DNA from 2 places in the Paenibacillus azoreducens genome. Region 2 is predicted to be linked to the other one. Evidence: a T-box and tRNA genes for the amino acid it is inferred to sense, from the RefSeq annotation. Region 2 holds a T-box; the other holds one or more tRNA genes.
What was found. The T-box of region 2 lies ahead of L6442_RS08235 (valine--tRNA ligase). A T-box ahead of a tRNA ligase gene usually reads a tRNA of that ligase, here a tRNA-Val.

Region 1: it encodes a tRNA-Val, which carries the amino acid that the T-box ahead of L6442_RS08235 (valine--tRNA ligase) is inferred to sense. The anticodon was not compared.

The regions. Positions count from the first base shown of each region.
Region 1 is NZ_AP025343.1:2,448,325-2,451,737, reverse strand. Features, by position in the region: gene L6442_RS10455 (MBL fold metallo-hydrolase) at 1-93, shown strand, start outside; gene L6442_RS10450 (DUF3892 domain-containing protein) at 153-386, opposite strand; gene L6442_RS10445 (GNAT family N-acetyltransferase) at 478-924, opposite strand; gene L6442_RS10440 (hypothetical protein) at 1,215-1,388, opposite strand; tRNA gene L6442_RS10435 (tRNA-Val) at 1,582-1,654, shown strand; gene L6442_RS10430 (hypothetical protein) at 1,976-2,170, shown strand; gene L6442_RS10425 (hypothetical protein) at 2,333-2,497, shown strand; gene L6442_RS10420 (glycerophosphodiester phosphodiesterase) at 2,665-3,399, opposite strand.
Region 2 is NZ_AP025343.1:1,930,629-1,934,041, reverse strand. Features, by position in the region: gene L6442_RS08235 (valine--tRNA ligase) at 1-2,273, opposite strand, end outside; T-box leader at 2,356-2,651, opposite strand; gene L6442_RS08230 (LysM peptidoglycan-binding domain-containing protein) at 3,064-3,413, opposite strand, start outside.

The DNA.
Region 1 (3,413 bases), 520 kb from region 2:
TACTTGATGCATTACGGGGACAATAAAGATGAATATCTCGATCAGACGGAAGGCATGACCTTTATGGAGCAAGGACGCATTTATAAGCTGTAAGAGGATTTACAAAAAAAATACCGGCGGCAGGCATGAAACATGCTTACCTCCGGTATTTTTTATTCAAAACGGGGCAGATTATCCAAATTATTGGAAGGATCTCCGTCCGCATCCCCGCGGATATACATGCCACCGTCCCTGCCTTTGAAGATGTTGACGCCGGCAATCGCTCCGGCATTAACTTCCTGCAGAGCCTGTTCGTAGTTAAGCACGCGGCCCGTTGAAGTTTTAAATGCGGTTAAATCCCCGTCCCCGTTTTTTTGCACTGCGATAAATTGTTCGCGTCCTGCCATTCCCATCGTCATATCGCTCCTTTGTCAGGTGAGATGCCCGTCACCCGGGACTAAAAGTTAGCATTCCCTGACAAAACTGGCGTTATTCCTTCTACAGCTTCTTTTTCATCCGGACATGGGGAATGCCGGCATCATCAAAAGGCTCTTTGGATATCGTTTCATATTCCTGCTTTGCATAAAAATGCTCCGCTTGGCATTGCGCATCCAAAATCGAATGGGTAAGCCCCAGTTCACGGGCGCGGTTCTCCAAAGCCAGCAGCAAAATCCGTCCGTACCCGCTTTGGCGATAATCCTTCAGTACGGCAATTCGCTGCATTTTCGCAGTATCGTTGTTATAATAAATGAGCCGCCCGGTGGCGACGTATTCCCCGTCCTCATCCTGCACCAACACATGGTGCACATTATCGCTAATGATGTCAAACTCGTCGATTTCAAGATCTTCAGGAACATTTTGCTCCTTAACAAAAACCTCTTTCCGGATTGTCAGCGCATGCTGCAGTTGCTCCGGTGTCGTTACATTAATGATTTCAGCAGCCATGATAAAGTACCTCGCTTTCTCGTTCAAACCTCGGATCTGATGGTGAGTGCCCGTAAAACACGATTGAATTATTATACATAAAAAAGATTTTGATGTATAGTTAAGTTATCATTTCGGAGAGGGGTCAACCGAACACAAGATGAGCATGGGTGCAACGATCGCGATTTGTGCCGTTCTGGCTGCCGGATTAATCTACTCTTTCGTTTATGTAACGAAGAAGGGATACTCCCGCAAGTGGGACGAAGAATAAGAGAGTCAGCATTCCGCTGGCTCTCTTTTGTTTATAACTTTTATGGGGGTGAAATTTGTCCTTTGGAATATACGTCACCCGAAACTGACTTGTTGTAGACATCGTTCATGACCGGGGAGGTTGAACCGTTATTTGCGTTGGACTGACTCTCTGAGCAACCTGCCAGCAAAGCGATGAGGCAGCAGCCCAAAACTCCAAGCCATTTTTTCGGCATGTTATGCCACTCCTTTAAGTCGGTTTACTGACCTATTTATCTATACCCCTTTTCCAAATTCCAATCGCTGGAATCTGGACATCCCCACTATTTTTCCCGGATCTTTGTTATGTATTCGCTGCTGACGCAAAAAAATATTGACACTTTTACTTTCCGCTGATAATATAAAAAGTATCTTTTGCATCATTCATACGATCTGCTAGCTCAGCTGGGAGAGCACCATCTTGACAGGGTGGGGGTCAGTGGTTCGAGCCCACTGCAGATCATCTCCGGGAAGCCTTTTATAGAAAGGCTTCTTTTCTTTTATAATTAAATGATTCATAATAGATGCAGCTAATCTATCTCTCAACCCCTTATCGTAGTTTAACACCCGCTTAACACTCCCAAAATATTCCCTTTGTTTCCAGTATAACACAAGCTTAATTTGTTAAATAGTATGATCAGATCACGCGTATCATGAATTATTCGCCATATTTTAGGCCTATTTTCTCAAGAAATATTAAAAACGACTTTAAAACAGGCAACTTTTCCCGTATGATAAGATTATCAAATGATTCCATAGTCTTTTAACACAGGAGAATAGTCACATGGATAAAGAAATTGAACTTGCTATCAAACGCGGGCATTATGTATTTGTCAAAAGCATGGACGGCAGTACCCTCACCGGCATTCCGGAGCCATCCAATGATCCGGAAAAATTAAAAATGCGCACTTCCCTTGGCCATTTCTGGATTCCTATGGATGAAGTGAGCCATGTTTCGCGCCTGATTACAATCAAATAATGTCAATTAGACCGCTGCTTATGCAGCGTTTTTTTTTGTTCAAAAACAGTCGTCATGCTTTACCCCTCCCCGTTTATCATATGCATAGGAATCCGCTGCCGCATAGGAAACCAATCCTTGGACCAACCTATATGAAAACAATGCGAAAAGGAAGGCGTAACGATGGACAAGCATCAAAGACATGAAGAGGAAAGATTCCCTGGTTTGAGTCCGATTCCTGATCCGGAAACTGAAAATCCTTCCTCCACCACCATGATCGAAGAGATACTGGATGAGTTTTCAAAAGAAGCGAATGAACGCAAAAAGAGAGATGCGCAACATTCGTAACAACATCTACCTGCGTACTCTGAAAGAGGACAATCGCTACAGCAGAATTCTCTTTCCTTCCTGAGATATCAGGCAAAAAAGGTGAGGGCCGGGGCGTTTCACGCTAAATCTGCCTTCTAAATGCAAAACAAACCGGGGCTTCAAGGCCCCGGTCGTTTTATTTCCCCTTATACTTTTGCCGCCAGCAGCGCGGCGAGCCGGTCCGGATAATCGGTAATGATTCCGTCTACGCCCGCCTGCAGCAATCTTTCCATCTCTTCGCAGTCATTTACGGTAAATGGATGATATGCTTTGCCTGAAGATTTGGCCTTTGCGACAAACTCCGGAAGCACCGCGCGATGATAGGCATGCAGCGCATCCGCCTGCAACGTTTTGGCGTATTCCCAAGGCTCATAGAGGCCTTCCATGTAAAGGATGCCTGTGCGAATCTCCGGCGCAAGCTTTTTGCAGTAAGATAGGGAATAATGGTTAAAACTGGAGATGATGACCCTTTCGCTCATATGATAAGCTCTGACAAGTTCGATCACCTTTTCTTCAAGCCCTTCATACATAACGGTTCCATTTTTCAACTCGATATTGATGATCGTACCGCTCTCTTTGGTCAACTCCAACAGTTCGTCAAGCAGCGGGATCTGTTCCCCTTGAAAAACCGGATCGAATTTGCTTCCTGCATCCAGATGCTTCAATTCCTCTAAAGTGTGATCCTTTACCCAGCCGGTTCCGCTAGTCGTTCTGTCGAGCGTTTCATCGTGAATCAGCACCATCCGACCGTCTTTCGAGAGCTGCACATCCGTTTCGATGCCCGTCGCCCCTTGCTCCAGCCCTTTTTTAAAAGCAGCCATCGTGTTCTCGGGACAAATTTTGGACGAGCCCCGGTGCGCAAAATTAATGACGTTTCCCAATCCCTTCAGCCTCC
Region 2 (3,413 bases):
TTGCTCATTGGTACGTTCACTTCGGCCCGAATGTTGCGTACGGCGCGGATCATATCCATGAGCAAGGACATTTCGCGCGCAGCGTCGGCATTTTCAAGAGCCGGATCATACGTAGGCCAAGCGGCCAGCGTGATCGTCTCGCCCTGATGCGGAAGATGCTGCCAAATCTCCTCGGAGATAAACGGCATAAACGGATGGATCATGCGCAGTGTGCGGTCAAGCACATAAGCAAGTACCGATTTCGTCGTTTTCTTCGCCGCTTCGTCTTCCCCGTACAGCGACAGTTTTGAAAACTCGATATACCAGTCGCAAAGATCATCCCAGATGAAGTTATAAAGCAAACGACCGGTTTCCCCAAATTCATAGGCATCTATTAGACGCGTAATGTCGCGGGAAGTTTCGTTCAGTCGGTGCAGAATCCAGCGGTCAGCCGTGCTCAGTTCACCGCTTATGTCAATGTCGTCATATGCGAATCCTTCGAGATTCATGAGCGCAAAACGCGAAGCATTCCAAATTTTGTTAGCAAAATTCCGGGCCTGCTCTACCCGCTCCCAGCGGAAACGCAGATCCTGCCCGGGCGTGCTGCTGGTTGAAATCATATAGCGCATCGCGTCCGCACCGTATTTCTCGATAACATCGAGCGGATCGACCCCGTTGCCAAGCGACTTCGACATCTTTTTGCCTTCCGGATCGCGTACCAAGCCATGCATCAGAACATCCTTGAATGGAATTTCCCCGGTAAACTCAAGAGCGGTAAAAATCATCCGCGCAACCCAGAAATAAATGATGTCATATCCGGTCACAAGCACATCCGTCGGATAATAACGTTTCAAATCTTCGGTTTGGTCAGGCCAGCCAAGCGTCGAGAACGGCCACAATCCGGAGCTGAACCATGTATCCAGCACGTCTTCGTCCTGATGAAGTTCGGCCGAACCGCATTTGGAGCATTTCGTTACCTCATCTTGGGCAACATGAATCTCCCCGCAGGATTCGCAATACCATGCCGGAATGCGGTGTCCCCACCAGAGCTGACGGGAAATACACCAGTCGCGTACGTTTTCGATCCAATTCAAATACGTTTTTTCGAAGCGTTCAGGCACGAAGTTGACGCCTTTGCCCGCTTTCTGAGCGGCAATCGCTGCTTCAGCCAGCGGCTGCATTTTGACGAACCACTGCGTGGACAGATAAGGTTCTACAACTGCGCCTGTGCGCTCGCTGTGTCCCACCTGGTGCAGATGGTCTTCAATCCGAATCAGAACGCCTTGCTCCTTCAGGTCCTTAACAATTTGCTTGCGGCAATCGCTGCGGTCGAGCCCCTCGTATTTGCCAGCATGCTCATTCATCGTGCCGGTCTCATCCATCACGGTAATTTGCGGGAGATCATGGCGCAGTCCTACCTCAAAGTCGTTCGGATCATGCGCAGGCGTAATCTTCACAGCCCCGCTTCCGAATTCTTTGTCGACGTATTCGTCGGCAATAATCGGAATTTCGCGCCCAACAATCGGCAGCACGAGCATTTTTCCGATCATATCTTTATAGCGTTCGTCTTTCGGGTGAACGGCAACCGCGGTATCGCCCAGCATCGTTTCCGGACGTGTGGTCGCAACCGTGATATGTCCGCTACCATCCTTCAGCGGATAGGAGAGATGATACAGATGTCCTTGAACTTCTTTGTATTCAACCTCGATATCGGACAACGCCGTACGGGCAGCCGGATCCCAGTTGATAATACGTTTGCCGCGGTAGATGAGCCCTTTTTGGTGCAGCTTAACAAAAACTTCGCGCACCGCCTTGGACAGCCCTTCATCCAGCGTAAACCGTTCTCGCGAATAATCGAGAGAAAAGCCCATTTTCGCCCATTGATCATGAATGGTTTCCGCGTATTTCTCCTTCCACTCCCATACCTTATCCACGAACTTCTCGCGGCCCAGGTCATAGCGGGAGATCCCTTCTTCACGAAGCTTCTGCTCCACTTTCGTTTGCGTGGCGATGCCCGCATGGTCCGAACCCGGAAGCCATAACGCATCGTACCCTTGCATCCGCTTGGTGCGGATCAGGATATCCTGCAGCGTAAAATCGAGCGCATGCCCGATGTGCAGCATTCCCGTTACGTTCGGCGGCGGGATAACGATCGTGTAAGGCTCCGCGTCCTTACGCTGTCCCGCCTTGAAAAACTCGCCGTCGATCCAGTATTTGTACCATTTCTCTTCGGCCGCCTTCGGATCATATGTCGTTGGCATCTCCGTCGTTAATTTGTTGTCCTGTTCCGTCATACTTGCACTCCTCCATTACAAAATCATCTTTTTTCAGGGTTTGACAAAAAACCTTGGTCAAAGACAAAAAAGCCTTTCGTCCTCAAAGGACGAAAGGCTGTTCTTTCGCGGTACCACCTTTGTTTCGCGTTATAACAGGGCAAATACGCTTGGGTAGCAAGCGGCAAGCTGCCCTTCTGGGGCAGTGACCTTAATTGTACGCGACACTTCATGCAGATAACGGCTGCAGCCGGCCAGCTCTAACCCGCCGTAAAACGGGATCAAGCAGACAACTCCCGGGCGACTTCGGTTGAAACAGCATCCTGCGGAATCTCACAGCGCAGCAATTCCACTCTCTGAAGGGCATGTCATCCTACTATTCCCGATCATCGTTCTTGACAAAATATATAAACATCATAACTTGGTTCAAGGCTTTAGTCAACATAGGGCTTAAGCTTCGCGGCCCTAGCCGCTCTTTGGAATTTATTATTAACATATGCGCCAATCTTAAACCGTGGTTCCGGGATACCAGCCAAAATAACTCCACAAAGAGTATCGGAAGGAAGTACGACGCCTCTTGCAGAGGAGGGCTTTTGCGAAGCAAAAGTGCTGAGTGACGTATAGCCTTCGAAGCTCATTCCGATTACTTTGCGGGGACCACAAACCTTTTTAACAACCCCACAAAGTGACGTGCAGCCTTCGAAGCTTATTCCGATTACTTTGCGGGGACCCCAAACCTTTTTTTCGATTGGCACAAAAAAAGGGCGCCGGTTCCGATACTGGCACCAGCGCTCTCCTTGCAATCAGTGTATTACGGAATGTACAAGATCTGTCCTTCCTCAACAGTCTGCTCCGCCAAACGGTTATACAGCAGTATCTCGCGGGCGGTAATCTGATAGCGGCTCGCAATCGTTTCAAGCGTTTCCTCGCGCTGCACGATGCACAGTCGTACCTTGCGGAATTGATTTTTTTCGGAATTGCTTCCAAGAAACAGGTTTTGCCACTGAATATCGTCATTTCCCGCCGATTCGCGTTCAGCTTCCTCTTTCGGGGCCTCTTCCGGCAGCGCCTGCTGCTCCTGTTCTTTCAGGGAGCGGCTTGAAGAGAGGAGCGAGGAAAAACCAATGGCGTCCTTCTCGCTTTCTTTCCTTTCCTTTTTGC